Regions from separate parts of the Erwinia sorbitola genome, predicted to be linked through region 2. Evidence: predicted binding sites of a transcription regulator. Region 2 holds the regulator's gene; the other holds the start of a gene.

Region 1 (15,648 bases), 440 kb from region 2:
GGAATTTGGTATTGCTGCGAATATCGACTTCCCGCTGCCAGCCAGCTTTATCTGGGACATGTTTGTCCGCGTGCTGCCTGAGATACCGAAGGAGAGTGCTTTTAATAAATCCAGCATGAGCTGGAAGCTGATGGCGCTTCTGCCCGGGATGCTGCCCGGCGAAGAGTTTGAGATGCTGCGCCATTATCTTAGCGATGACGATGACCGGCGTAAGCTGTTTCAGCTTTCCTCTCGCGTGGCGGATCTCTTCGACCAGTATCTGGTTTATCGTCCGCACTGGTTGAACAGCTGGGAAAAGGGACAGCTGATTGAAGACCTGGGCGACTCCCAGCGCTGGCAGGCACCGCTATGGGCCGCGCTGGTGGAATACACCCATCAACTTGGCCAGCCCGAGTGGCACCGTGCCAACCTTTATCAGCGCTTTATTCGCAGGCTGGAAAATAGCCGCGAATGCCCGGCTAACCTTCCTGATCGCGTGTTTATCTGCGGCATTTCAGCGCTGCCACCAGTCTATCTGCAAGCGCTACAGGCGCTGGGTAAACACATTGATATCCATCTGCTGTTTACCAATCCCTGCCGTCACTACTGGGGGGATATTCAGGATTATGCTTTTCTGGCAAAACTCCAAAGCCGCCATCGCCGCCATTATCAGGATAACCGTGAGATCCCGCAGTTCCGCGACAGCGATGCTGCCCCCGGCTTGTTTAACGACGGCGGAGAGCAGCAGCTAAGTAACCCGCTGCTCGCCTCATGGGGCAAGCTGGGGCGCGATAACCTCTATCTGCTGGCGCAAATGGAGCCGAATGAGGTCTTTGCTTTCGTCGATATTGAGCCAACAACGCTGCTGAATACCCTGAAACGTGATCTGCTTGAGCTGGAAGATCATGCGGCTATCGGTATGAAGCAGAGCGAATGGGAAAACAGCCGTAGCAAGCGAGTGCTGGCTCCGGATGACCGCTCGGTAGCGATCCACCTGTGCCATAGTCCGCAGCGAGAAGTTGAAGTGTTGCAGGATCGTCTGCTGGCGATGATGGCTGACGATCCGCAGCTGACCCCACGCGATATTATTGTGATGGTCGCAGACATTGACGCCTATACGCCGTTTATTCAGGCGGTGTTTGGTAATGCTCCGCCGGAGCGTGCGCTGCCTTTTGCCATTTCAGACCGCCGTGCCAGCCAGGCTCATCCGGCTTTACAGGCGTTTATTTCCCTGCTCAGTCTGCCGGAAAGCCGTTTCACCGCCGAGGACGTACTGGCGCTGCTGGAAGTGCCTGCGGTGGCCAGTCGCTTTGCGGTAGATGAAGAGGGGTTACGCCTGCTGCGCCACTGGGTTTCGGAGTCTGGCATTCGCTGGGGGCTGGATGATGACAGCGTACGTGAGTTGGATCTACCCGCTACGGGCCAGCATACCTGGCACTTTGGTTTAACCCGAATGCTGCTGGGCTATGCCATGAACAGTGAGGCCGGAGACTGGCAGGGGATTCTGCCTTACGATGAATCCAGCGGGCTGATTGCCGAGCTGGCAGGGAACCTTGCCGAACTGCTGATGCAGCTAAATCGCTGGCGGCAGTGGCTGAGTGAACCTCGTGAACTCAGCCAATGGCTGCCGTTGTGTCGTCAGATGCTCGATGATTTCTTTACCAGTGATTCGGAAACTGAAGCTGCACTGGTGCTGATTGAAGAGCAGTGGCAGCAGGCGATTAACTACGGTCTGGAGGCGGGTTATCAGCAAACGGTGCCGCTGACGCTACTGCGTGATGAGCTGTCGTCGCGCCTTGATCAACAGCGCATCAGCCAGCGCTTCCTCGCCGGGCCGGTCAACTTCTGTACTCTGATGCCGATGCGCTCCATTCCATTCAAGGTGGTCTGCCTGCTGGGCATGAATGACGGTGTGTATCCGCGTACGCTGCCGCCGCTGGGCTTTGACTTAATGAGCCAGCAACCACAAAAGGGTGACCGCAGCCGCCGTGATGATGACCGCTACCTGTTCCTTGAAGCGATGAACTCGGCGCAGCAGCAGCTCTATATCAGCTATATTGGCCGTTCGATTCAGGACAATACCGAGCGATATCCATCGGTGCTGGTCAGTGAGTTAGTAGAGTACATCAGCCAGAGTTTCTGTCTGGAGCAGGATCGGGAACTGGATGTCGACAGCAGTGCAAAAGCAGTGCTGGATCACCTGCATCATCTGCACAGCCGAATGCCGTTTGCAGCTGAAAACTTTAGCCCCGGGTCTGAGTTCCGCAGTTTTGCCGCTGAATGGCTGCCCGCCGCCAGCGCCCAGGGGACGGCACACCCACCGTTTATGCAGGCGCTGCCGGAGGAAGCCAGCGATACGCTCAGTTTCGACAAACTGGTGCGTTTCTGGCGTCACCCGGTGCGGGCCTTTTTCAGCCTGCGGCTGGGCGTCAGCTTCCATCTTGAAGAGACCGGGCTGCCCGATGCTGAACCCTTCTCCTTACAGGGACTGAGCCGTTATCAGGTTAACACGCAGCTGCTTAACAGCCTGATTGAAGGCAGTGAAAGCGAGCGTTTATATATCCGCCAGCGTGCCGCAGGTGCTCTGCCTTACGGTGCCTTTGGCGAACTGTTCTGGCAGGAGCAGGAGCAGGAGATGAGCGAACTGGCAGGACGCGTACGCGAGCAGCGGGCAGAAGCCGAGAGCTGGGAGATTGCGCTGGAGGCGGGCGGTATAGCACTGAGCGGCTGGCTGCCCCAGGTACAGGACAGCGGATTACTGCGCTGGCGTCCGGGGATTCTCAACTTTAATGACGGTCTGGCGCTGTGGCTGGAGCATCTGGTCTATTGCACCATGGGAGGTACTGGCAGCAGTACAATGCTGGGGCGCAAAGAGAGTGCCTGGTGTTTCCCACCGCTGGCCCCTGACGCAGCCAGACAGCAGCTTGCGCACTATGTTGACGGCTACCGTCAGGGAATGTGCGCGCCGTTGCTGCTGACGGCTTCCGGCGGTGCCTGGCTGAGGGTGTGCTTTGATGAGAAAGCAGGCGTGTTGTTGCGCGATGAGGCGACGCTGAAAAAAGCCCGTGGCAAACTGCTGTTGAGCTGGCAGGGGAATTATCAGGTTGAAGGTGAGGGCACGGATCCTTACCTGCAACGTTTGCTGCGTACGCTGGACAGCAACAGCGAACATGAAATGACCGTACAGGCAGAACGATGGTTGTTGCCGCTGCTGAAAGCCAACGTTCAGTAAACTGGAATAAGGAAAGAGAGCCAACGCTCCTGCAGCTTGAAGTATGACGGGTATAGTGTTTTTATTAGGTTAGCGTATGTAATGCTGAAATTTAAAAGCCAATAATGATCCGGCAGGATGCCGGAGAAAAACAGCCAGTTGAGGAGTTTGAATGCGTCGTTATGCAGTTTGGTTAGCTTGTTTTGTTTCCGTCATACTGTTTAGTCCACTGACATATGCTCAGGCAGGCTGGCAGCCTCTCACTGAAACTATCCGCAAAAGTGAGAAAGACCCACGTCAGTATCAGGCAATTAAGCTGGATAACGGTATGACCGTGCTGCTGGTGTCCGACGCACAGGCAACAAAATCACTGGCGGCGTTGACGCTTCCGGTTGGCTCGCTGGAAAACCCAACCGATCAGCTTGGCCTGGCGCACTATCTTGAACATATGGTGCTGATGGGATCAAAGCGCTATCCACAGCCTGATAACCTCGCTGAATATCTCAAAAAGCACGGGGGCAGCCATAATGCCAGCACTGCCTCTTATCGCACCGCGTTCTACCTGGAAGTGGAAAACGATGCGCTGCAACCTGCCGTCGATCGTATGGCTGACGCTATTGCAGAACCACTGCTCGATCCAATCAATGCCGATCGTGAACGCCATGCGGTGAATGCAGAGTTGACGATGGCGCGTTCGCGTGATGGCCTGCGAATGGCGCAGGTTGGCGCTGAAACGCTTAACCCGCAGCATCCGAGTTCACGCTTCTCTGGTGGTAATCTCGAAACCCTGCGTGATAAGCCGGGCAGTAAACTGCATGATGCTCTGAAGGCATTTTATCAGCGTTATTATTCAGCTAATTTAATGAAGGCGGTGATCTACGGTAATCAGCCGATGTCTGAGCTGGAAAAAATTGCCGCAGCTACCTTTGGGCGGATTGAAAATCGTAATGCCACGGTACCGGAGATTAACGTTCCGGTAGTTACCGATCAGCAAAAGGGCGTGATTATTCACTATGTGCCTGCCCAGCCGCGCAAACAGCTGAAAATCGAATTCCGTATCGACAATAACAGCGATAAATTCCGTAGTAAAACCGACACACTGATCGGCTATCTGATTGGTAACCGTAGTAAAAACACGCTGTCAGACTGGCTGCAAAATCAGGGGCTGGCAGACTCCATTAATGCTGGCGCTGACCCGATGATCGACCGTAACGGCGGGGTATTCTCGATTGCTATTTCGCTGACGGACAAAGGCCAGGCTAATCGGGATGAAGTGATCGCCGCGGTGTTCAGCTATCTGAAAACCCTGCGCACTCAGGGCATTGATAAGCGCTATTTCGATGAAGTATCGCACGTGCTGGATCTCGACTTCCGCTACCCTTCGATCACCCGCGATATGGACTACATTGAGTGGCTGGTGGACACGATGCTGCGTGTGCCGGTAGCGGATACGCTGGTTGCTCCTTATATTGCCGATCGGTTCGATCCTCAGGCGGTTAACGCCCGGCTGGATGGCATGACGCCGCAGAATGCACGCATCTGGTTTATCAGCCCGAAAGAGCCGCACAACAAAACCGCCTACTTTGTCGATGCACCTTACCAGGTGGATCGGATTACGAAACAGCGCTTTAACGACTGGCAGGCCGCCAGCGATAAAATCAGCCTGTCGCTGCCGGTACTGAACCCTTATATTCCGGATGATTTCAGCCTGATAAAGGCTGATAAAAAGTATCAGCGGCCTGAAGAACTTGTGAATCAGAAAGGGCTGCGGGTGTTCTATATGCCAAGCCAGTACTACGCCGATGAACCTAAAGCCAATATCACGCTGGCACTGCGTAATAAGGCATCAATGAGCACGGCGCAAAATCAGGTGCTGTTTGCGCTGAATGACTATCTGGCCGGTGTGGCACTGGATGAGCTAAGTTCACAGGCTTCTGTTGGCGGCATCAGTTTCTCTACCAGTGAAAATGACGGCGTTTCGTTTAGCGCCAGCGGTTTCACTCAGCGTCTGCCGAAGCTGATGGGCGAACTGCTGGACGGTTATGCCAGCTTTACACCAACCCAGCAGCAGCTGGAGCAGGCAAAATCCTGGTATCTTGAACGTCTGGACGCCGCCGAAAAAGGCAAAGCATTTGAAATGGCCATCCAGCCTGCGCAACTGTTGTCACAGCTGCCTTACACCCAGCGCAGTGAACGCCGTAAGCTCCTGCCCGGTATCACGCTGCAACAGTTACTCGACTACCGGAAAATGCTGCTGGAGCAATCCACTCCTGAGCTGTTAGTGGTCGGTAATATGACGCCGGATGCAGTACGTAAGCTGGCGGCTGACGTGAAGAGTCAGCTTAACTGCGAGGGCAGCGACTGGTGGCATAGCCAGCACGTGACGGTGGATAAAAAAGTGCTGGCTAATTTACAACAGCCTGGCAGCAGCACGGACTCCGCGCTGGCAGCGGTCTATATTCCGCTGGGGATCCCGGAATATCAGAGCATGGCCAGCAGTGCGATGTTGAGCCAGATTATTCAGCCATGGTTTTATAATCAGCTTCGTACAGAAGAGCAGCTCGGCTACGCGGTATTCTCCTTCCAGATGCCGGTTGGCCGTCAGTGGGGCATCGGTTTCCTGCTGCAAAGTAACGTGAAACAACCTGCCTATTTACTCAGCCGTTTTAACGCATTTTACCCAACGGCAGAAAAGCGCCTGCGTGAGATGAGCAAAGAGGATTTCGCCCAGTATCAGGCGGCGATGATCAACGAGCTGAAACAGCGCCCGCAAACGCTGGATGAAGAGGCCGGACGCTACAGTAAAGATTTTGACCGCGAAAATTATCATTTTGATACCCGCGAGAAGGTCATTACGCAGGTTCAGGCGCTGACGCCTGGCGCGCTGGCTGACTTCTTCCACCAGGCTGTTATTGCTCCGAGCGGGCTGGCGCTGCTGTCGCAGGTTTCTGGCAGCCATCACGGTAAGGCCGACTATGCTGCGCCGTCAGGCTGGAAAACCTGGAAAGATCTTTCCACCTTGCAGCAATCATTGCCGGTGAGCCAGGATCAGCCATGAACCAGCAGGCGCCTGAAAGGCTTGAGCCGTTAACTCTGCCGCTACACGGTGAGCGCCTGATTGAGGCGTCCGCCGGAACGGGAAAAACCTTTACCATCGGGCTACTTTATCTGCGCCTGCTGTTGGGGCTGGGCGGGGAGTCAGCATTCGGCCGCCCGCTATCGGTGGAAGAGATTCTGGTGGTGACGTTTACCGAGGCGGCGACGGCTGAGTTGCGAGGGCGTATCCGCGCCAATATTCATGAGCTGCGTATTGCCTGTATTCGTGGTGAAAGCCGTAATCCGATGCTGGCAGCCCTGATGGCTGAAGTGACTGATTTATCACATGCGGCCTCCATGCTGCTGGCTGCCGAACGGCAGATGGATGAAGCGGGTATTTTTACTATTCACGGTTTCTGTCAGCGCATGCTCAATCTCAACGCTTTTGAGTCGGGTATGCTGTTTGAACAGGATCTGATTGAGGATGAAACTCCGCTGCGCCGCCGGGCGACGGCGGATTTCTGGCGCCGTCACTGCTATCCGCTGCCGCTGCCGGTAGCTCGTGTGGTTCGTCAGCTGTGGGATGGCCCGGAGCAGCTGCTAAAAACGCTGTCGCCATGGCTGGGCGGTGAGGCACCAGCGCTGAAATCCGCTCCGGCAGCCGATGAAACGCTGGAACAGCGCCATGAGAAGATCATCGCGCAAATCAACCAGATTAAACAGGCATGGCTGGCGGCAGAGGATTTACAGTCGTTGGTGGAGTCCTCCGGAGTCGATAAGCGCAGTTACAGTAGTAAGCACTTACCTAACTGGCTGGATAAAATTACCCAGTGGGCACAGACAGAAACTCAGGACTATGAAGTTATCAAAGATCTTGAGCGGTTTGGGCAGCGCGTGCTGTCAGATAAAACAAAAAAGGGTGAGCCGCCGCGCCATCCATTATTTGACCAGATTGATGCTTTCCTCGCTGAGCCACTCTCGCTGCGCGATCTTGTAATTGCCAGGGCGTTGCATGAAGTGCGTTTTGTGACTCAGCAGGAGAAACGTCAGCATGCCCAGCTTGGCTTTGATGACCTGCTGGGGCGCTTTGATTTAGCGCTTCAGCAACCGGCTGGTGAAGCGCTGGCGGTGGCTATCCGTCAGCGTTATCCGGTGGCACTGATTGATGAGTTCCAGGATACCGATCCCCAGCAATACCGTATTTTTCATACACTCTACGCGCGCCAGTCTGAGAGCGCGCTATTGCTGATCGGTGACCCGAAACAGGCAATCTACGCCTTCCGCGGTGCGGATATCTTTACCTATATGAAAGCGCGGGCTGAAGTTAGCGCCCACTATACGCTTGAGACCAATTGGCGCTCATCACCGGCGATGATTGACGGCGTAAACCAGCTGTTTTTGCACCATACTAACCCCTTCTTATTCAGCGAAATTCCGTTTATCACCGTAAGCGCGGCTCAACCCAATGCAGAGCTGAGTTTTAGCATTGATGGTGAAGAGCAGCCGGCTTTGCAGTTCTGGCTTCAGCCAGGTGATGGCGTGGGAGTGAGTGATTACCAACAGTTTATGGCGCGCCAGTGTGCGGCGGAAATCCGCCGCTGGTTAAGCGCCGGGCAGCAGGGCACTGCACTGATTGGCAAGCCCGGCAAACAGCAGCCGGTACGCGCCTCGGATATAACTATTCTGGTGCGCAGCCGCAGCGAGGCTTCGGTAATGCGCGAGGCGCTAAACGGACTGGCGATCCCCTCAGTGTATCTTTCAAACCGCGACAGCGTATTTACCACTCCTGAAGCCCGCGAGATGCTGTGGCTGTTACAGGCGGTGCTTGCACCTGAGCAGGAGCGTGTTCTGCGCAGTGCACTGGCCAGCAGCCTGCTTGGCCTTGATGCCCGTGCGCTGGATACCCTTAACCAGGATGAGCGCGCATGGGATGCGCTGGTGGATGAGTTTACCGATTACCGTCAGCGCTGGTTAAAGCGCGGCGTGCTGCCGATGCTGCGTGAACTTATGGTAAAACGCCATATCGCGGAGAATTTGCTGGCATCTGACAGCGGTGAACGTCGCCTGACAGATCTGCTGCATCTGGGGGAGCTGTTGCAGGAGGCCGCCGCCTCTCTCGACAGCGAGCATGCGCTGGTACGCTGGCTTGCCCAACAGGTGGAACAGCCAGATGGTCAGGTGGCTAACCAGCAGCTGCGCCTGGAAAGCGATCGCCACCTTGTGCAGATCGTCACCATCCATAAATCAAAAGGTCTGCAATATCCGCTGGTGTGGCTGCCGTTTATTGCCAATTTCCGCGAGGCAGATGACGGCGTTTATCACGATCGTCAGACTTTTGAAGCGCTGCTTGATTTGCAGCAGGGAGAAGAGAGCGTGGCGCTGGCCGAGCAGGAGAGGCTGGCCGAGGATCTTCGCCTGCTCTACGTGGCGCTGACGCGTTCGGTTTATCACTGTAGTGTTGGCGTTGCGCCACTGATTAAGGGTACCCGAAAGAAAGAGGGTAACAGCGATCTGCACCGCAGCGCATTGGGCTATCTTATTCAGCGGGGGGAGCCGGCTGACGCGGGCGGACTGCAAACGGCATTACTGACGCTGCAAAGCAAGGGGACAGCGGTGACGCTGCCGCAGGAGCCGGACGATACCGTATGGCAGCCGCAGCGTGAAGATCCACAGGCGTTGAGCAGCCAGCAGTTACAGCGTTCACTGCGCGACGACTGGCGAGTGACCAGCTACTCAGGCCTGCAACAGCATGGCCATTCACCGGCGCTGGATCTGTTGCCAAGGCTGGATGTGGATGCCTCTGGTGAGGCCAGCGACGAACTGTTGCCGCAGCTTACACCACACAGTTTCCCACGGGGGGCTGCGCCAGGTACTTTCCTGCACGGGCTGTTTGAAACCCTCGAATTTACTGCTCCGCTGGATGATGAGTGGCTGGCGCTTCAGCTGAGTAGCCAGGGGCTGGACGAGGCCTGGCATCCGGTGATGCGCGACTGGATCGAGCGTATTCTGCATACGCCACTTAATGAGGATGGTGTGAGCCTGGATCAGCTGGCACCTGACGTCAGACGGGTTGAATTACAGTTTTATCTGCCAATTTCGCGTCTGCTGACCGCAGCAGCGCTTGACCAGGTAGTGCGCCAGGATCCACTCTCCGCCAGCTGTCCGCCCCTTGATTTCTATCAGGTTCAGGGGATGCTGAAGGGTTTTATCGACCTGGTATTTTGCTGGCAGGGAAAATATTACCTGCTGGACTATAAATCTAACTGGCTGGGCGAAGACAGCGCTGCCTATACCCGTCAGGCAATGGAGCAGGCGATGCAGTCGCATCGCTACGATTTGCAGTACCAGCTTTATACCCTGGCGCTGCATCGCTATCTGCGCCACCGTCTGGCCGACTATGACTATGAGCGCCATTTCGGTGGCGTGATTTATCTGTTCCTGCGTGGCCTGGACGGGGCAGAGGGCAGCAATGGTATTTACAGCACACGTCCGCAGGCAGATTTTGTCACCGCGCTTGATCGGTTGTTTGCCAACGACGCGGAGCATACAGCATGACGCTGACAGAAGGTTTACAGCAGGCGCAGCGTCTGCGGCTGCTGCGTCCGCTCGACGTTCAGTTTGCTCAGATGGTGGCGAGCGCGGAGCAACCCGCGCTGATGCTGGCTGCTGCGCTGGTGAGCCGCGACGCCGGGGAAGGTCACGTCTGCCTGCCTCTCGACCAGTTATATCCTGAGGCTTTTTTTGCCGGGCGACATACCGACCTGGCGCAGGCGTTATGGCAGGCTGCCGGGGCACCGCAGGACTGGGCTGATTATTTACTGGCGCAAAGTGCGGTCGGTGACGGAAAGTCAGCCACACCGCTGGTGCTGCATCAGCAGCGCCTCTATCTGCACCGGATGTGGCAGAGCGAAGGGGAAGTGGCGCAATTTGTTCAGCGTCAGCAGCACTCTGTGGCGCTGGATGAGGTGCAGATGCGTCAGACGCTGGATCGTTATTTCGGGCAGCAGCCGGACGATTGGCAGAAGATCGCCGCCGCAGTGGCGCTCACCCGCCAGGTTGCGGTGATTTCCGGCGGGCCGGGTACCGGCAAGACCACCACGGTGGCGAAACTGCTTGCCAGCCTGATTGAGCTGTCGGCGACGTCACCACGAATTGAGCTGGCGGCTCCAACCGGGAAAGCGGCGGCAAGACTGACGGAATCGCTGGGTAAAACGCTACAGGAACTGAAGCTGGATGACGCTATCCGCAACAGTTTTCCCGGTGAGGCAACGACGCTGCACCGCCTGTTGGGCGCGCTACCGGGCAGCCAGCGCATGCGTTATCACCGGGGGAATCCGCTGCATCTTGACGTGCTGGTGGTGGATGAAGCTTCAATGGTGGATCTGCCGATGCTGGCTAACCTGATCGCCGCGTTGCCTGCACAGGCGCGAGTCATCTTCCTTGGTGACCGCGATCAGCTCGCCTCGGTGGAAGCTGGTGCCGTACTGGGGGATATTTGCCGCTGTGCCGAATCCGGTTACAGCATGGAGCGTGCCGCTGAACTGACGCGCCTCACGGGCTGCGATGTATCCGGACGTGAGGATGCCAGCGCTTCGGAGGTTCGCGATATAATCTGCCTGCTGCGTAAAAGCTATCGATTCACCGAATCATCAGGAATTGGTCAGCTTGCACAGGCAGTCAACGCCGGAGAGGTGAAGCGGGTAGAGCAGGTATTCAGCGGTGGTTTTAGTGATATCCGTCGTCAGACTTTAAGCAGCAGCGAGGATTATCAGCAGCTGCTGGATGAGTGTGTGGCTGGTTATCGCGGCTATCTGCAACGCCTGTCATCAGGCGCGGAGCCTGCTGAGGTTCTGGCAGAGTTTGGCCGTTTCCAGCTGCTGTGTGCTCTGCGCGAAGGGCCGTTTGGCGTATCAGGGCTGAATGACCGTATTGAGCAGTCGCTGCGTCAGGCGGGGCTTATCCGTCGCAATATTGCCGTAAATGGCAAATGGTTTGTCGGGCGGCCAGTGATGATCGCCCGCAACGATCGTGCGTTGGGGCTGTTTAACGGCGATATCGGCATTGCGATGCTGGACGAAGAGCAGCAGCTCAAGGTGTTCTTCCCATTGCCTGATGGCAGCATCAAAGCTGTGCAGCCGAGCCGCCTGCCGCCGCATGATAGCGCCTGGGCGATGACGGTGCATAAGTCTCAGGGCTCTGAGTTTGATCATACGCTGATGGTGTTGCCAAATCAGGTGTTGCCGGTGCTGACGCGTGAACTGGTGTATACCGCCATCACCCGCGCTAAACGGCAGCTGACGTTATATGCAGATAAAGCAGTGTTTAACAGCGCCGTGAAGATGCGTACGCAGAGGCGTAGCGGCCTGGTGGATCGGTTAACGCAGGTGTAGAGGGGATCCCGGTTAACAAGGGGCAAGGTGTGTCTTGCCCCAACGATTAATCGTGTAACGTGCGATTAACTCTGGCGCGTTTGGGCGTTTGCTTCGCGCAGATCCACCATCAGCACTTTCGAGCGGCGCTGATAGTTATACATCTGTTTTTTGCTTTCCGGCAGCAGCTCGATATCCACCGGAACAAAACCGCGCTCCTGGAACCAGTGAATACTGCGGGTGGTCAGGACAAACAGCTTTTTCAGCCCCATCTGACGCGCCTGTAATGCCACGCGCTCCAGCAGTGCTTCACCGCGTGCTGAACTACGATAATCAGGATGTACCGCAACGCAGGCCATCTCACCGATCTGCTCTTCCGGGAAGGGATAGAGCGCCGCACAGCCGATGGTCAGGTTATCGCGTTCGACGATGGTAAATTTATCGATCTCCATCTCCAGCTGCTCTCGTGAGCGCCGCACCAGAATACCCTGCTGCTCCAGCGGGCGGATCAGCTCCAGAATACCGCCAATATCGTTAATGGTGGCGCGGCGGATCTGCTCGGCGCTCTCCATCACAATCTGCGTACCGATACCGTCGCGGGAGAACAGCTCCTGTAACAGAGCGCCATCTTCCTGATAGCTGATCAGGTGACTACGGCGGACGCCGCTGCGGCAGGCTTTTACTGCACCACGCAGAAAACGCACCGTGCCGGAGTGATAGTCATCGCTGCTTTCCAGCTCTTCTATCCGCTGCTGTGCTTCATTAGGGAACAGTTCGGAAATAATATTACCTTCGCTGTTGGTTACGCCCTGCTCAGAGCAGAAGCCGATCATTTTTTCGGCTTTCAGCTTGATGGCCAGCTGAGTGGCGACCTCTTCAGAGGTCAGATTAAAACTTTCCCCGGTGACAGAGACCGCTACCGGCCCCATCAGCACGATGGCACCGCTGTCCAGCTGGCGATGAATAGCTTCTTCGTCGATGCGGCGGATACGACCGCTGTGGCAGTAGTCCACGCCGTCATCCACGCCCAGCGGCTGGGCAATGATAAAGTTGCCGCTGACCACATTAATATGCGCGCCTTGTAACGGCGTGTTGTTAAGGCTCATCGACAGTCGGGCGGTAATATCCAGCTGCAAACGACCTGCCGCCTGCTTCACCAGCTCCAGCGATTGCGCATCGGTGACGCGGGTATGTTTATGGTAGAGAGGTTCCAGATGGCGTTCAGAGAGGCTTGCATCGATTTGTGGGCGTGCGCCGTACACCACCACCAGGCGGATACCGAGGCTGTGCAGCAGGCCAATATCATTGACGATGCTTGAGAAGTTCTCATGCTCGATGGCTTCACCACCCAGCATAATGACAAACGTTTTACCACGATGGGCATTGATATAGGGAACAGTATGGCGAAATCCCTGAACCAGCTCGGTACTACGTTCCTTCACGGCAAACCCTCTCTGCATTATTATTCGTTAAAAGTGTATTTTTATTCTTTTATCGGGTCGGGTGCAAGTGCATTTATCCTTACTTATCACCCGCTACGGAGTTTGACCAGGGCTAATGCCCTGAATTAAACGCTTTTTTGGGGTGACACTGTGGGGCAGATTCGTTAAAGTTTTTCCAAAAGACACTTTATATTTAAAGCAGTCACGCTGATTATTTTTTGTCTGTCTGTTTGTGTTTCTTTTTCTTACATTTTCTTTGTTTTTTTTGCTACAAAACAGCACCGGGAGCGGCATGACCGATTCAACATCACTTAACCGGCGGCGGTTATTACAAGGGGCAGGAGCTGCCTGGTTACTTAGTATCAGCCGTGTGGGTATGGCTGCCAGCAGCCATGTCGTGGCGATTCGCCTCTGGCCCTCATCGACCTATTCCCGTCTGACTATTGAGTCCAGCACGCCGCTTAAGTATAAGCAGTTTGCTTTGAGCAATCCCGAGCGTGTAGTGGTGGATATTGAAAATACCCGCCTTAATTCAACGCTGAACAGCGTCGGTAATCTGGTTCGCCGTGACGACCCCTATATAAAAAATGCCCGTGTTGGCCAGTTTGACCCAAATACCGTCCGCCTGGTGCTTGAGTTAAAGCAAAACGTCGCGCCGCGCATCTTCACCCTGGCCCCGGTTGCCGGGATCAAAAACCGTCTGGTGCTGGATCTCTATCCGGCCACTACCCAGCAGCACAATGATGATCCGCTACTGGCGTTGCTGGAAGATTACAACAAGGGCGATCTTGAACGTAGCCAGCCGGCGGCCGCGCCGCTGCCGGGTAAAGCAGGCCGGGATCGTCCGATTGTCATTATGATCGATCCCGGTCATGGCGGGGAAGATTCCGGCGCGGTGGGCAAGCATAAAACCCGAGAGAAAGACGTGGTGCTGAAGATTGGCCGCCGTCTGAAAGCCCTGATCGATAAGCAGCCGAATATGCGTGCTTACATGACGCGCAATGAAGATGTGTTTATTCCCCTGAAAGTACGGGTGGCAAAGGCGCGCAAGCAGCGGGCCGATCTGTTTATTTCGATTCATGCAGATGCATTCACCAGCCGTGCGGCGCGCGGTTCATCAGTATTTGCGCTGTCGACAAAAGGAGCGACCAGTACCGCTGCCCGCTTTCTGGCAAAGTCGCAGAATGAGTCAGATCTGATTGGTGGTGTAAGCAAGAGTGGCGACCGTTATCTCGATCACACCATGTTTGATATGGTGCAGAGCCTGACGATTAACGATAGTCTGAAATTTGGTAAAGAAGTGCTGTCGCGTATGGGAAAGATAAACCATCTTCATAAGCGTACGGTGGATCAGGCTGGTTTTGCGGTATTGAAAGCGCCGGATATTCCATCGATTCTGGTGGAGACTGCGTTTATCAGTAATATCGAAGAGGAGCGTAAGCTGCGCACCGCGCGTTTTCAGAATCAGGTGGCGGCTTCGATTCTGGCAGGAATTAAAGCGTATTTTGCCAGCGGTGCACCGATCGCGCCGCGTAAATAAGCAATCAGCGGAAAGGATTCTGCTGTGATTCAGGCTAAAAGGGAAAAAATGGAATTGAAATGGGCAGATGCCAGATACAAAAAAACACCCGAAAGGGTGTTCGATTGGTTGCGGGAGCCGGATTTGAACCGACGACCTTCGGGTTATGAGCCCGACGAGCTACCAGGCTGCTCCATCCCGCGTCCGATTGACGCTTTACTACTTTTACTTCCCACCCACGACGGAAAATTGGTTGCGGGAGCCGGATTTGAACCGACGACCTTCGGGTTATGAGCCCGACGAGCTACCAGGCTGCTCCATCCCGCGTCCGCGTGGTTTGCCGCTTCCATCACGACAACTATCTTTTTTACTGCTTAACTCAATCTTACAGACTTCAGTTAATTGGTTGCGGGAGCCGGATTTGAACCGACGACCTTCGGGTTATGAGCCCGACGAGCTACCAGGCTGCTCCATCCCGCGTCCGTGGATGCGCACTATACGCCTGATGGGTTTTGTTGCAACCCCTTTTTGCAGATAAGTGGTTAAAAACGTTGTTGTGATGCTTTTTTCTGCTCTGATGCTGAAATGTTGCACAAATGGCCCATCTCTTTTTCTACTGGCGCATTTAATTATGTCGGTGCCTTTGCTATCTTCGCGCAGGGTTTCCGTATAAAGGTAGAGAAAGGAATGAAAGCAGGTTGGGCAAAATATCTGGTAGCCGGCACGCTGCTGGCGCTGCTGGCGCTGCTGGCGCTGCTGGCGGGGTGTTCGTCTAAGCCCACCGATCGTGGGCAGCAATATAAGGATGGAAAACTGGATCAGCCGCTGGCGCTGGTAAATCAGCCTAATGCGAAAGGGCGTCCGGTCAACGGCAGAGACTTTGCCGATCAGGTTTCTCAAATCCGTTCTACTTCTTCAGCTATGTATTCGCGTCAGTCCGGCACCTACAGTGCGATTGAAAGCTGGCTGATGGCCGGTGGCGATACGCGTCAGCTGCGCCAGTTCGGTCTGGATGCATACCAGATGGAAGGTGCCGATAATTATGGCAACGTGCAGTTTACTGGCTACTACACGCCGGTTATTCAGGCACGC
Region 2 (15,648 bases):
GGCACGGAGATAAACAGCCCCATCACCTCAGCGTCGATGATCTGACAGCACATATCAGCCGCTTTAACGGGGGCTGGAGTGTAAATATCCCGCAAACACGCTTTATCACTGATGGCCAGCCCTGGCCACACGGTCAGTTTTCATTACTTTGGCAGCCAGAAAACAGCCAGCTACCCGGCCCTGACCATCAGCAGGAACTGCGGGTACGGGCTACCGATCTTGACCTTGAGCGCCTTGAGCCGCTGATTCCTCTGTTTGCTAAATTATCGCCACAGCTGCTGGAAAACTGGCGTGCCCTGCAACCACGCGGCCAGCTCAGGGCGCTGGCGCTGGATGTGCCGTTGCAGCAGCCGGAACGAACTCGTTTTCAGGCGCAGTGGAAAAATCTGAGCTGGCAGCCGTGGGAGCTGCTGCCGGGAATGGAGCATTTCGACGGTACGCTGGCCGGTGGCGTGGCTGACGGCAGGCTGACGTTTGATATCCGGCAGGCAACGCTGCCCTATAGTGAGATGTTCAAAGCCCCGCTGGAGATAGCCCAGGCCAGCGGCGCGATTAACTGGCAATACGACAAGCAGGGACTGTCACTCTCCGGTCAGCAGGTTGATGTGCAGGCGCGTTCGCTATGGGCGAGGGGAGACTTTCGCTACCAGCAACAGAAAGACCAGCCGCCTCGCCTGGATATCCTTGCCGGTATCAATCTGAGTAATGCGGGTGATGCCTGGCGCTACTTCCCTGAGCCACTCATGGGTAAATCACTGGTGAGCTACCTGAGCGGTGCGATTAAAGGTGGGCAGGTACGGGATGCAACGCTGATCTTTGCGGGTGACCCACAGCAGTTCCCGTTTAAAAACAATGACGGTATGTTTGAAGTTGCTGTCCCGCTGCGCAAGGCGACTTACGAATTTGAACCGGGCTGGCCAGCGCTGGAAAACCTGGATATTGACCTCGATTTTGCCAACAACGGTTTGTGGATGAGAGCGCCGGACATTAAATTGGGTGAAGTGAGCGGGCACAATATTTCGGCGGTTATTCCCGACTATTTGCAGGAAAAGCTGATTATCGATGGTGAGATAAACGGCGATGGTAAGCAGATTCGCGATTATTTTAACCAGTCACCGCTTAAGAGCGCACTGGGCACGACGCTGGATGAGCTGCAAATTGGCGGCAATGTTAGCGGTCGCTTACATCTTGATATTCCTCTTGATGGCAACCAGGTACGCGCCACGGGCGATGTGAACCTTGCCAATAACTCGTTGCTGATTAAACCGCTGGATACTCGTTTTGAGCAGCTGACCGGCCACTTTACCTATGATAACGGCGACCTGAAAAGCGATGCGATGACTGCCCGCTGGTTTGGACAGCCCATTGGCGTGAGTTTTAATACCCAGGATGGCGAGAAAGAGTATCAGATTGGCGTGGATCTTAAGGCGGACTGGCAGCCGGGCACGATAAAGCAGGTGCCTGAGTCCGTGCGCAAAAAACTTGGCGGCCATCTGCCTTGGCAGGGCAATGTACTGGTGACCCTGCCGCACAAAGGTGGAACCAATTACCAGGTCAATATCGACGCTGACTTAAAAAATGTGAGCAGTCACTTACCGTCGCCTCTCGATAAAGATGGCGGCAGGGCACTTCCCGTCAAGGTAACCGCTAAAGGAAACCTTAACAGCTTTGATTTGAGTGGTTCCGTTGGCGACAGCCATCGCTTTAACAGCCGCTGGCTGCTGGGTAAACAGCTAAAAGTCGAACGAGGGATCTGGGAAAGTAATACGAAACACATGCCAGCCCTCCCGGACGCGAGTGGAATGGTGTTAAATCTTCCTGCGCTGGATGGAGAAGCCTGGCTCGGCCTGCTGGGGGCGGGAACCGGCACTGGCGGTAAAGGCGGCAAGGGGAGCAGTTCAATGCTTCCGGGAGATATTCGTTTGCATACGCCGTTACTGACGCTGGCGGGCCAGCATTGGCAGGATCTCACTGCGACCCTCAGCCAGAGCGTTGCAGGGGAGATGACCATCAATGCTCAAGGCAAGGATATCAACGGTACCCTGGTGACGAAGCCGGACGGGCCATGGCTGGCTAATCTGAAATACCTCTATTACAACCCGCAGTGGGACAGTAAAGGCGCCAGTTCGCCAGTATCCGGTGATGCCAGTACGATAAACTTCAGCCGCTGGCCTGCGCTGAGTCTGAACTGTGATGAGTGCTGGCTGCGCGGGCAAAAATTTGGTCGTATAAAAGCAGATGTGACGCCATCCGGTGATACGCTGAAGTTGGAAAATGGGCTAATCGACAGTGGAAATGCCCGGCTGACGGTGAACGGTGAGTGGCAGAATCAGCCAGGCCAGCAGCGAACCTCATTAAAAGGTGTGCTGAGTGGTAAGAAGATTGATGATGCCACCAACTGGTTTGGTATCAGCTCACCGTTGCAGGATTCACCGTTTAAACTTGAATATGATCTGCACTGGCAGTCCGCGCCCTGGCAGCCCTCGGAGCAGACTCTGAGTGGAGTGCTGAAATCCCATCTGGGAGCCGGGCAAATCGCTGATGTTTCAACCGGACGCGCCGGGCAGCTGCTGCGTCTGGTCAGCATCGACTCACTGCTGCGTAAACTTCGCCTCGACTTCAGTGACACCTTTAGCCAGGGATTCTACTTCGATTCCATTAACGGCACGGCCTGGATTGAAAACGGCGTAATGCATACCGATAATCTGCTGGTGGACGGTCTGGAAGCGGATATTGCTATGAAAGGTAAGGTGGATCTGGTTAAACGTCAGATTGATATGGAAGCGGTGGTGGCCCCGGAAATATCCACAACCGTTGGAGTGGCTACCGCCTTCGCAGTGAACCCGGTGATTGGTGCGGCGGTATTCGCCGCCAGTAAGGTGCTGGGGCCGTTGTGGAGCAAGATTTCCGTGTTGCGTTACCACATCAGCGGGCCGATAGATAAACCACAAATCGATGAGGTGCTACGTAAACCGCGAGAAATCACTGAGAAGTGAGTTTGACGTAGCCTTCATATTGCCTCACCCTTCATACTTGAAGTTGCAGCTGTGTTCGCTGCGTGCATTCACCCAGGCATTTATAGATGTAAGCTCCCTGGGTTTATTTGAAAGCCAGCATTCACTGGCTCATCCATACAGAGCGAGAATTCATGAGTCTGAATCTGGTAAGTGAGCAGTTACTAACTGCTAACAACATTAGTCAAAGCGATCTTTTTTCCATTCTCAGCCAGCTTTCAGAACGTAAGCTGGACTATGCCGATCTCTATTTCCAATCCAGCTATCATGAGTCATGGGTGCTGGAAGATCGCATCATTAAAGACGGCTCCTACAATATCGATCAGGGTGTCGGCGTACGTGCGGTCAGCGGCGAGAAAACAGGCTTCGCCTATGCCGATCAGATCACGCTGAATGCGCTGAATCAGAGTGCAACGGCGGCACGCAGTATCGTACGTGAGCAGGGTAACGGTCAGTCACGTACCCTTGGTGCAGTAATGAACCGCGCACTTTATCCGGCTCTTGACCCGCTGCAAAGCCTGACTCGTGAAGAAAAAATTGCTCTGCTGCATCGCGTAGACAGTGCCGCGCGCGCTGCCGATAAGCGTGTGCAGGAAGTTTCCGCCAGCCTGAGCGGCGTTTATGAGCTGGTACTGGTGGCTGCTACCGATGGCACGCTGGCTGCCGATGTGCGTCCACTGGTGCGTCTCTCTGTCAGCGTACAGGTAGAAGAGAATGGCAAACGCGAGCGCGGTGCCAGCGGAGGCGGCGGGCGTTTTGGCTATGAGTTCTTCCTGGCCAACGAAGCCGGTGAAGTACGTGCAGAAGCCTGGGCGCGTGAAGCTGTACGCATGGCGCTGGTCAACCTGAATGCCGTGGCTGCACCCGCAGGCAGTATTCCGGTAGTGCTTGGCGCAGGCTGGCCGGGGGTATTGTTGCATGAAGCGGTTGGTCATGGGCTGGAAGGTGATTTCAACCGTCGTGGCACGTCAGTGTTTAGCGGTCAGATGGGGCAACTGGTGGCTTCAGAACTCTGCACCGTAGTGGATGACGGCACCATTGAAGGTTTGCGCGGATCGCTGGCTGTCGATGATGAAGGTGTGCCGGGTCAGTATAACGTGCTGATTGAAAAAGGTATTCTGAAAGGTTATATGCAGGATAAGCTCAATGCGCGCCTGATGGGCGTAGCGCCTACTGGTAATGGCCGCCGTGAGTCTTATGCACATTTACCGATGCCGCGTATGACTAACACCTATATGCTGGCGGGGAAATCCACCCCACAGGATATTATCGAAAGCGTGGAGTATGGCCTGTATGCGCCAAACTTCGGCGGCGGCCAGGTGGATATTACCTCCGGTAAATTTGTCTTCTCTACCTCAGAAGCTTATTTGATTGAGAACGGTAAGGTGACGAAGCCGGTAAAAGGGGCCACGCTGATTGGTTCTGGCATTGAAGCTATGCAGCAAATTTCGATGGTGGGTAATGACCTGGCGCTGGATAAAGGTGTTGGCGTATGTGGTAAAGAGGGCCAGAGCCTGCCGGTTGGCGTTGGTCAGCCAACGCTGAAGCTGGATAAATTGACCGTCGGCGGTACTGCCTGAGTGATTCTGGGCGAGGCGTGCCTCGCCCCTACGCAAAATAGCACCTGCACCTAGGCGAGGCGTGCCTCGCCCCTACGAAAAATAGCATCTGTACCTGGGCGAGGCGTGCCTCGCCCCTACGAGACATAGCACCTGCACCTGGGCGAGGCGTGCCTCGCCCCTACGAAAAATAGCACCTGCACCTGGTCGAGGCGTACCTCGCCCCTACGAAAAATAGCATCTGCACCTGGGCGAGGTGAACCTCGCCCATACGGGAAATTGTGCGCTTACTTGCGGAACTCCTGGTAAATCTCTGCCACTTTATCGAAATAAGCGATCAGATAGTTAATACACACCTGCACCTTCAGCGGCAGCTTATCTTTCTGGGTGTACACCGCATACACCGGGCGCGGCACCGACTGATAATGTGCGAACAGGATCTCCACCTTCCCTGCATTAATCTCATCAATAATCCACATCAGCGGCACGTAGGCGATACCGGTACCTGATTTCAGCCAGCGGATCAGCGTCTGCGAGTCATTAGTGGCAAAACGTCCCTGAGGCGAGAGGCGAATTGAGGTGCCTTCTGGTGAGGTCAGCTCAAAATCATTATCCACACGTACGCTGTATTCCAGCCATGAAAAGTTACTGATATCTGAAGGCTTTTCTGGCGTACCATTCTCGGTGAGATAACTTTTGGCTGCACACACTACCATCGGCATAGAACCCAGCCGCGTTGAAAACAGGCTGGAATCCTGCAACGCTCCTACGCGAACCACTAGATCCAGTCCGTCAGCGATCAGATCCGGTGCCGGAATGCCCGTCACCAGGTTTACCGTCAGCCCCGGATACTCCTTCAACATCTCTTCCGCCATGGGTGCCAGCAGGTTCTGTGACATGGTTGAAGAGCTGCCAATACGCAGTGTACCAATCGGCGTATTATTAAACGCCCATAGCTGTTCATGTACCTGCTGCGCTTCAGACATCATGCGGCGGCAGCCCTGGAAATAAATTTTACCTGCTTCGGTCAGTCCAAGGCTGCGTGTGCTGCGGTTCAGCAGCTTTACCTGTAGTTCATTTTCCAGCCTGGCGACGATCTGACTCACCGCCGAGACGCTTAACTGCATCTGCGCCGCTGCTGCCGTAAACGAACCGAGTTCCACCACTTTGGCGAAAACGCTCATACCCTTAAGTCTTTCCATTATTAACCCTGGCTTAAAAGTGATTTAGATCACATTTGGTAGATAACTTATAGTCAGGCGCGTTACTATAGCACTGCCAGGTTACCGCTCTGTCATCCCGCGTAATACAAATGCTGCTCCTGAATAGACTATTATTCAATTAGCTCCGGTTCTGATTGGTGTCTGACTGTTCTCTTGTCACCTGATCATCCTCTGTATAAACACGCTCCCCTGAAACCAGGAGGAGAAAGGAGAGCGGCGGCGAGCTTCCTGGTACCGTATCAACAAGGATAAGAGATGAGTGTACTTCCGGTTGTTGTGGTGTTCGGGATGTCATTCCCACCCATATTTTTTGAAATTATTGTGTCGCTGATGGTGTTCTGGCTGGTGCGCCGTTTAATCATGCCGACTGGTCTGTACGATCTGGTCTGGCATCCGGCACTGTTTAATACTGCACTTTACTGCTGCCTGTTTTATCTGGTATCCCGGTTTTTCGTCTGAGGTCATAGTGAAAGCTCTAACAAGAAAGATTGCTCGTTTCGCCATCACTTTGCTGCTGGTGATCATCGCGATTGTCCTGATTTTCCGCATCTGGGTGTTCTATACCGAATCCCCGTGGACGCGTGACGCCAAATTTACCGCCGATGTGGTGGCGATTGCGCCCGATGTCAGCGGTCTGATTACCGATGTGCGTGTGCATGACAACCAGCTGGTACAGAAAGATCAGGTGCTGTTTGTCATTGACCAGCCACGTTATCAAAGAGCCCTGGAAGGGGCAGAAGCAGATGTTGCTTACTACCAGGCAATACTGAATGAAAAACGCCGTGAAGCGGTGCGTCGTAACAAGCTGGGCATTTCCGCGATGTCGCGTGAAGCTATCGACCAGGCAAATAATGATTATCAGACCACCGAGCATCAGCTGGCAAAAGCTATCGCTACTCGCGATCTGTCAAAGCTGGATCTGGCGCGTACGGTGGTCAGAGCGCCTTCAGCAGGCTGGATAACCAACCTCAATGTCTATACCGGTGAGTTTATCACCCGTGGTTCAACCTCAGTAGCGTTGGTAAAGCAGAATTCATTCTATGTGCTGGCCTACATGGAAGAGACCAAGCTTGAGGGGGTTCGTCCCGGTTATCGTGTGGAGATCACCCCGCTTGGCAGCAACCATGTTTTGTACGGCTCCGTGAACAGCGTGGCGGCAGGGGTGACCAACAGCAGCAGCACCGACGACAGTAAAGGGATGGCGACCATTGACTCGAATCTGGAGTGGGTGCGCCTGGCGCAGCGAGTGCCGGTGCGCATTCATCTCGATAAGCAGCCGGGTAACCTTTATCCATCAGGCACTACCGCGACAGTTGTGGTGACGGGGGAACATGACCGCCAGCATCAGGATATGTCACCGTTTATGAAGCTGTTGCATCGCCTGCGTGAGTTTGGCTGAGGCGGGATAAATTATGCAGTGGTATCGTCTGCGTTTCCCCATCAAACTGACTTTTGCCATTCTGCTGGCGCTGTTTGTCGGGTTTGAATTTAACCTGGAAACCCCGCGCTGGGCAGTGATGACCGCTGCTATTGTCGCCGGGGGTACGGCTTTTGCGGCGGGTGGCGATCCGTTCTCTGGCGCGCTTCGCCATCGCGGCATGTTGCGTATTATCGGCACATTTATTGGCTGTATTGCCGCCGTAACCATTATGGTTGCCACCATTCGTGCACCGGTGGTGATGTTGCTACTGTGCTGTATCTGGGCCGGGGTTTGCGTGTGGATCTCTTCACTGATGAAAGTGGAGAACTCCTACGCGCTGGGCCTGGCGGGCTATACAGCACTGATCATTGTGATTACCGTTGATGCCAGTGGTTCATTGCAGCTGGCTCCCCGCTTTGCTATTGAGCGTTGCAGTGAAATCATTATCGGCATTGTCTGTGCCATTCTGGCCGACATGCTGTTTTCACCGCGTTCAATTAAACAGGATATCGATCGTGAAATTGATGCACTGCTGGTGGAACAGTACCGGTTGATGCAGCTCTGTGTGGCAAATGCAGATAAAGAGGAAGTGGATAAATGCTGGGCGGGTCTGGTGCGCCGCACCACCGCGCTCAACGGGATGCGCAGCAATTTGCTGATGGAGTCAGGCCGCTGGCAGAAAGTGGAGCGCCGTCTGCGGGTGATGAATACCCTGTCGCTCACGCTGATTACCCAGGCCTGTGAAACCTTCCTGATCCAGCATACTCGCCAGGAATATGTTCCCTCGCAGTTCCATCTGTTCTTCGAAAAACCGGTTAACAGTATTGCCGATGTTCATAACCGGATGAAAGTTATGCGCCGGGTGATTACCGTCAGCGGCAGCAAGAATACGCCGATAACTATCCGTACCTGGGTGGGGGCGGCCAGCCGCTATCTGCTGCTGTTAAAAGGAGTACACACCAACAGCAGCATCAGCCGCATAGAAGAAGAGATACTGAATACCGAACCTGTGGTTAAAATGCGCTCCGCTGAAACCCGCCATGCACTGGTTAACGGCCTGCGTACTTTTGTTGCCATTGCCGTTGGTTCACTGTTCTGGCTGTGGACTGGCTGGACGTCAGCCAGCGGTGCAGTGGTGATGCTTGGCGTGATTACCTCACTGGCCATGCGTACGCCCAATCCCCAGATGGTGGCTAAAGACTTTGTTTACGGCATGATTACCGCTTTCCCTGTGGGGGCGCTGTATTACATGTTTGTGATGCCGAACACGCAGCAAAGTATGCTGCTGCTCTGTATCGCATTGGGTCTGTTCGCCTTTATTTGCGGCATTTTCATTCAGCGCCGTCAGATTGGTACGCTGGGGCTGCTGGTGGGGACGCTCAATATCCTGACGCTGGATAACCCGATGACGTTTGGCGTAAGTGCGTTTCTTGATAGCGCACTCGGCCAGGCGATTGGGCCGGTGGTTGCACTGCTGGTGATGCTGCTGATCCGTGATACGTCGAAAGCCCGCGTCGGGCAGACGTTGCTGAACCGCCTGATGTATGCGGCAGTCTCTGCGCTCACCACCAATGCTGCGCGCCGGAAAGAGAACCACCTGCCTGCGCTCTATCAGCAGCTGTTTATGTTGATGAATATCTTCCCTGGCGATATCGATAGATACCGGCTGGCGCTGACGCTGATTATCGGGCACCAGCGCATGCGCGATGCGGATGTACCGGTGAATCCCGATCTCTCTGCTTTCCACAAACAGATGCGTCATACCGCTGACCGGGTTATTTCTGCCAGCAGCGAAGATAAAAAACGCTATTATTTTGAACGCCTGCTGGGAGAGTTCGAGATTTACCAGCAAAAGCTACAGCAGTATGAAGCGCCACTCGGGGTGACTGAGCCGGTTGCACGACTCGCTGCGGTGCTGAAGAAATATCAGAATAGCCTGATCAAAATATGATCCTGCCGCTGACAGCGCCCGCCGTCAGCGTTTTTCCCGGCCAGTTTTCCTTCCCTGACAACACAGCTTCAGTAAACGACTGCCGTTTGCCATCTATACTTATTCCCAGGCAAATGACAAAACGATCAGGAGAAAGTGATGGCCCTCGCAACGCTTCAGGAAAATGAACTGTTTGCGGTCGTTTTTCTGAGTAACGTTCACCGGCAGCAGACGGTCCATTCCGTCGCGCCGGGAAGTGGCATGGTTGGGGAGTGAGCGCATGGTCTCAACCGGGCAGGCACCGTTTGACGGTGTCGGGGAGCCAGAACCGGGGCATGAGTTCGTCGCCGGGACTGAAAGATTTTATGGAAGTGAAAGCCGTGCACATTGGCGGGCTGTAGCCCGACGTCCGGTTGTTTGTCCTGCGGAGCAGCCAGCATGAGAAAAGAGAGTTTTGATTTTAATGTGATTGTCGATCAGGCGCATTTCTACCGTCAGTTCAGTGAACGGTTTGCGCTTGAGGTCAGTGCGATAAACGATCTGGACAGCCTTTGGGATGCCATCACGCTGCCACGGGTACCGCTGCCGCTGGAAATAGAGTTTATCAATCTGGGAAGTGGTCAGAAGCGACGCTATGGTGCGCTAATTTTGCTGTTTGATGAGGCCGAAGAGGAGCTGGAGGGGCAACTCCGCTTTAATGTCCGGTAAGCGGATAACAATAAAAAGGGCCCCGGCGAACGGGGCCAAAAGGTTCGTCTATCCTGCCCGGCATGGGCAGGCCATCGACGAGGAATTACTTGTAGATCTCGGCGGTTGCGTGCCAGCTATCCTGATTGCGTGCTTCGATAATACGATAAGCACTGGCACCTTCACGGTCAGCTTTTTGCGATAACTGCTGACGGATATCCGACGGTGTACCCGCCACGCCACTCAACGTAATTGTCCCCGCAGATTGCAAATTCTCAGCCTGTTGGCTATTCACCAGCTGCGCAGCAGATGCGCCGAAGCTGATAGCAGAGAACAGGCTCAATGCAGCGATGGTTGTTGTAATTTTCATATTTAATCTCCTCATTGTGACAAACAACCTGCGGATGGAACATCATGACCGCAGTCATGTCACTGGGGGGCGCATTAGCACCCGGTGCGCTATTTTATTTATACAGTTCAGCAGTTGCGTGGTAGTTACCGTCATTACGCGCTTCAATTACGCGGTAAGAGGTAGCGCCCTGCTGATCGGCCTTATCTGACAGCGCCTGACGGATATCCGTTGGCGTACCGTCGATGCCGCTGACGCTCACAGTCCCGACAGACTGCAGGTTCTGGCTGGCGACTTGCTGATTAGTGACCAGGTTAGCAGCGCTGGCACCGAAAGAGAGAGCAGAGGCAAGTGTTAATGCAGCGATAGTAAATGTGGTTTTCATGATGATGACTCCAGAAATAGGGTTGCACGGTAACCGAAAGGGCTTAAAAAGCGTTTGTTATACTTGGGGTTACCGGATTTCATTAATTAATTAACTAATAAATTAACGTAGATGTTAAATGCTGACTTATTTGTACAGCTCGGCTGTCGCGTGCCAGTTACCGTTCTCATAATCTTCGATAACGCGGTAAGCACTGGCACCTTTCTCGGTTGCTTTATTATTCAGTGCCTGATGGATATCCATAGGCGAACCGGTAATGCCACTGACGCTGATCACGCCGATAGATTGCAGATCCTTCGCCTGATCGCTATTAATGGATTCAGCGGCAAAAGAGCCAAATGACAGCGCAGATAACACGCTTAATGCAGCAATAGTAGTTTTAACGTTCATGATATTTTCCTCGTCAACTGTTTTTATCTTTTTAGTTACTGTGATTTGCATCACGAAAACAAGTATAGATCTAATAACGTAAAATATTAATAGCATGCTAATAATTTTTCATCGAAGGTTTTCGGGGTTTTTCAGATTTTTAATAACCAACCGTTATAAAAAGCGCTTATGTTTTAACCTTTACCTGTTAAATGCTTGTAAAAACATCATGCTGTGTGAAATTAGCGATTTGTGCGCTTATTAGTGGTCGATCACATTGTTGAAAGAAATCTTAATGGCGATAGGCGCGCGCTTACAGGCTAAAAGGTAGTGGAATATACTGAGGTGAGTTCTTTTACCAGAAGAATAAAAAAAAGGGCCGATAGCGTTCGGCCCTGAGAGAAATGCATAAATAGTGAGTGTTGCCGGGCAGTTAATTCCTGAAGTGGCTTATAACTCTTGTTCAAACAGTACCAGAACTGCATCGTAGAGCTGCTTCACTGTAAAGGCACGCGCAGGGGTAATAAAGATGGTGTCATCACCGGCGATAGTCCCGAGAATGCCTTCTGCTTTCCCGAGGGAGTCGAGCAGGCGCGCGATCAGCTGCGCTGCACCCGGACTGGTGTGAATCACTACCAGCGCGTCGTTGAAGTCGATATCCAGTACCAGATTTTTCAGCGGGCTGGTGGTGGTAGGCACGCCAAGTTCTGCGGGCAGGCAATACACCATTTCCATTTTCGCATTGCGCGTGCGCACGGCGCCAAACTTCGTCAGCATACGGGAAACTTTCGACTGATTAATGTTTTCGAAACCTTCCTCCTGAAGTGCACTGACTATTTCGCCCTGCGAGCTGAATTTTTCTTCCTTGAGTAAGGCCTTGAAAGCCTTGATCAGATCTTCTTGTTTCGATGGGTTACGCATAGGTTACCGATAAAAGGAGGTTATTAAGGGATACCCTCAGCGGGTTATTACATTATTATGCAATTAAATGAATGTTTATGCAAATAAGAAATGGATTCTCGGGCTATCCCTGGCCGTCTGGAGGTGCATTTTAACAAATTTTGGCGCTAAAAAAAAATTTGCTGACGCCTGCTGAAATGCGCACTATGTGAACAGTTTGTTATAATCTTGAGGTTGTTCCAGTTACCTTTAAGGGTGTAATGTAACGCCAAATCACGGTGTAACTGCTCTATTGATTTCACGGCAAACGTCATGTTCAAAAAATAATAAGGAGTTTAGGATGAAAGTTGCAGTCCTCGGTGCAGCAGGTGGTATTGGCCAGGCTCTGGCCCTCCTGCTTAAAACTCAGCTTCCGGCAGGTTCAGAACTCTCCCTCTATGATATCGCCCCGGTCACGCCCGGTGTAGCGGTTGATTTAAGCCATATCCCTACCGCAGTTAAAATCGAAGGTTTCAGTGGTGAAGATGCTACTCCGGCGCTAAAAGGTGCTGATGTGGTGCTAATCTCTGCGGGTGTGGCGCGTAAACCCGGCATGGATCGTTCAGATCTTTTCAACGTAAATGCCGGAATTGTGCGTAATCTGATTGAACAGGTCGCTTCGACCAGTCCAAAAGCGCTCATTGCAATCATTACTAACCCGGTAAATACCACCGTGGCGATTGCTGCTGAAGTGCTGAAAAAAGCAGGCGTTTACGACAAAAACAGACTGTTCGGCGTGACCACGCTGGATATTATCCGTGCCAATACCTTTGTTGCTGCGCTGAAGGGCAAACAGCCACAGGAATTGAACGTGCCAGTGGTGGGTGGACATTCAGGCGTAACCATTCTGCCGTTGTTGTCACAGATTCCGGGCGTACAGTTTACCGAGCAGGAAGCTGCCGATCTGACTAAACGTATTCAGAATGCCGGTACTGAAGTTGTCGAAGCGAAAGCAGGTGGCGGATCGGCGACTCTGTCAATGGGGCAGGCGGGTGCACTGTTTGGTCTGTCGCTGGTGCGTGCGTTGAACGGTGAAAGCAATATTGTTGAATGTGCCTATGTTGAAGGGGATGGCGAGCACGCTCGTTTCTTCTCGCAGCCGCTGTTGCTGGGTAAAAATGGTATTGTTGAGCGTCGTCCGATCGGCACCCTGAGCGCGTTTGAACAGCGGTCGCTGGAAGGCATGCTGGACACACTGAAGAAAGATATTGTACTGGGCGAAGAGTTCGTTAAGTAAATCCTCTTCTTAAAGGTACTTTCGCTGCGTTGCCTGCTGGCAATCACCCCGGTCTCTTACCAGAGTAAGCTCCCGGGGATGCCCATTACCACATTCAGGTAGTGGGTCGATTCAGTGTTGATTCTCGCTCGTATGACGCAGCGCCTTTCTGGCCCGATTACTGCCCTTGATTATCTTCAGGGTACTCTTGTACGGTTACCGGCAGTGTAATCTTTTTGCCATCGCGGCTGATCTCTACGTTAATGACTGTTCCCGGCCGGATTTCCGCTACCTGATCCATGGTTTCCAGTGGAGAAGCAGCCTGAACGTTATTAACCCGGGTAATAGTATCGTTAACCTGAATACCGGCAACATCGGCCGGCCCGCCTGCTTTAACAACGGTCACCACAATACCCTGTACCTGAGGGTGTTCGATTCCCGTATCCATCCCGCTTGAACGCCGGAACTCCTGGCCCGTAATACCGATATAACCGCGGATAACCCGGCCATCACGGATCAGCTTCTCCATCACTTTGGTGGCCAGCTTAGTCGGGATAGCAAAACCGAGTCCTTCAGGTGTCTCACCGTTACTGCTTTTATCAAACGACAGGGTATTAATCCCCATCAGCTCTCCAAGGGAATTAATCAACGCGCCGCCGGAGTTGCCGCGGTTAATCGATGCATCGGTTTGCAGAAAGTCCTGATGACGGGAGGGGCTGAGGCCAACACGTCCGGTGGCACCGATAATACCCTGCGTCACCGTCTGGCCGATGTTGTAAGGGTTACCAATCGCCATTACCAGGTCACCGACATGGGCGACGCGCTGAGGATTGATAGGGATTACCGGCAGATTAGAAGCATTAATTTTCAACACAGCCAGATCGGTCAGGGAATCAGAGCCGACCAGCATGGCTTCAAAATAGCGGCCATCCTGTAGGTTGACGATAATCTGGCTGGCATCGTTAATCACATGTTTATTGGTCAGGATATAGCCCCGGGGATCCATAATCACCCCTGAACCGAGCACATCGGTGGCACCACTGGCGCTGCGATTATAGACGTAGACCACCGCAGGTGCTGCGCGTCGCACACCAGAATTGTAACTGACGGGTTCTTCGCTGGTACTGCTGCTGGTGCTGGACAGCAGGTCGCTCCCGAGCCTGAGGCCGGGCACAGCTAGCAGAAGAATACCGGCCACAATCAGGCCAAAGATCACTGAACGCAAAATTTTAAGAAACATGGTCTTAAGCGGTGAATGAATGAACGACTGGGAGGATAGCATGAGTTACGCAGACACAGTAGCCCGTGTCTGCGTGTGGCGTTGTTATGGCAATAACAGATAGATATTCTCATCGCCGCGCATCACGTTTAGCGCCAGCAGTGGTGGTTTAGCTTCCAGCAGTTTGCGTAGTTCCGCCAGATTCTGTACCGGCGTACGGTTTACGCCAACAATGACATCATCTTTCTGGAGGCCAAACTGGGCGGCCGGAGTCGATTTCTCGACCTCATCAACTTTTACACCTTTAGTGCCATTTTTAGCAGCGCCGTCACTGAGTGTTGCGCCCTGTAAAGCTGGCGTCATCAGTTCTGCGCTGGTGCTGCTCTGGGTGCTGTTATCCAGCTTCACGCTAACAGTGAGTGGTTTACCTTCGCGCAGCAGGCCAACCTTAACCTCCTGACCTGGCGGAGTGGTACCGATTCTTACCCGCAACTCAGCAAAGTTGGCGATAGTTTTACCATCAACGCTGGTAATAATATCACCCGCTTTGATACCTGCTTTGGCCGCCGCGGACTGTGGCAGCACTTCATTAACGAAGGCCCCGCGCTGAACGTCGACATTAAAAGCTTTAGCCATATCAGCAGTCATCTCGGTACCTTTAATACCAAGCTGACCACGTTTGACTTCACCAAACTGGATCAGCTGCTGCGCCAGGCCCATTGCCATATTACTTGGGATAGCAAAGCCGATGCCGATATTGCCCCCGCTGGAGGCCAGAATAGCGGTATTCAGACCGATCAGCTCACCGTTAAGGTTCACCAGTGCCCCGCCCGAGTTACCCCGGTTAATTGCCGCATCTGTCTGGATAAAGTTTTCCAACCCTTCCAGATTCAGGCCGCTACGGCCCAGAGCAGAGACAATGCCGGAGGTGGCGGTCTGGCCGAGGCCAAACGGGTTACCGATGGCAACGGCAAAATCACCGACTTTAAGCTGATCGGAATCAGCTATTTTGATTTGAGTAAGGCGCGTTGCGCCATTGAGCTGGATCAGCGCAATATCGGTCTGCTCATCACGGCCAACCAGTTTGGCATCAAACTCGCGGCCATCACTTAACTGGACGCTGATTTTATCCGCACCGCTGACCACATGATTATTGGTCAGTACATAGCCTTTGGCCGCATCAATGATGACGCCTGATGCCAGGCCTTCAAACTCAGGGGCCTTATCGTCACCTGGCGCGCTCTGGCCATTTTGCTCAAAGAAACGTTTTAACTGCTCGGGAATCTGCTGCTGGTTGTCGTCGCTTTCGGTGCCTTCAACGTGGACGCTGACCACGGC

What was found. Region 2 encodes ArgR, which controls arginine synthesis, uptake and breakdown. Its sites were predicted from a motif close to ANTGAATAAAAATACANT; they were not measured.
Region 1: argA (amino-acid N-acetyltransferase) is a predicted target of ArgR. The motif match lies at 13,070-13,087, and genes of this name have one in related genera.

Annotation. Positions count from the first base shown of each region.
Region 1 covers NZ_CP046509.1:902,445-918,092, forward strand. The annotation lists gene recC (exodeoxyribonuclease V subunit gamma) at 1-3,211, shown strand, start outside; gene ptrA (pitrilysin) at 3,363-6,248, shown strand; gene recB (exodeoxyribonuclease V subunit beta) at 6,245-9,781, shown strand; gene recD (exodeoxyribonuclease V subunit alpha) at 9,778-11,616, shown strand; gene argA (amino-acid N-acetyltransferase) at 11,682-13,055, opposite strand; gene amiC (N-acetylmuramoyl-L-alanine amidase AmiC) at 13,330-14,577, shown strand; tRNA gene GN242_RS04085 (tRNA-Met) at 14,683-14,759, opposite strand; tRNA gene GN242_RS04090 (tRNA-Met) at 14,807-14,883, opposite strand; tRNA gene GN242_RS04095 (tRNA-Met) at 14,960-15,036, opposite strand; gene mltA (murein transglycosylase A) at 15,244-15,648, shown strand, end outside.
Region 2 covers NZ_CP046509.1:464,639-480,286, forward strand. The annotation lists gene yhdP (AsmA2 domain-containing protein YhdP) at 1-2,996, shown strand, start outside; gene tldD (metalloprotease TldD) at 3,149-4,594, shown strand; gene aaeR (HTH-type transcriptional activator AaeR) at 4,861-5,775, opposite strand; gene aaeX (p-hydroxybenzoic acid efflux pump operon protein AaeX) at 6,052-6,255, shown strand; gene aaeA (p-hydroxybenzoic acid efflux pump subunit AaeA) at 6,263-7,195, shown strand; gene aaeB (p-hydroxybenzoic acid efflux pump subunit AaeB) at 7,209-9,167, shown strand; gene GN242_RS02160 (barstar family protein) at 9,585-9,854, shown strand; gene yhcN (peroxide/acid stress response protein YhcN) at 9,940-10,203, opposite strand; gene yhcN (peroxide/acid stress response protein YhcN) at 10,298-10,567, opposite strand; gene yhcN (peroxide/acid stress response protein YhcN) at 10,694-10,957, opposite strand; gene argR (transcriptional regulator ArgR) at 11,387-11,857, opposite strand; gene mdh (malate dehydrogenase) at 12,177-13,112, shown strand; gene degS (outer membrane-stress sensor serine endopeptidase DegS) at 13,270-14,331, opposite strand; gene degQ (serine endoprotease DegQ) at 14,416-15,648, opposite strand, start outside.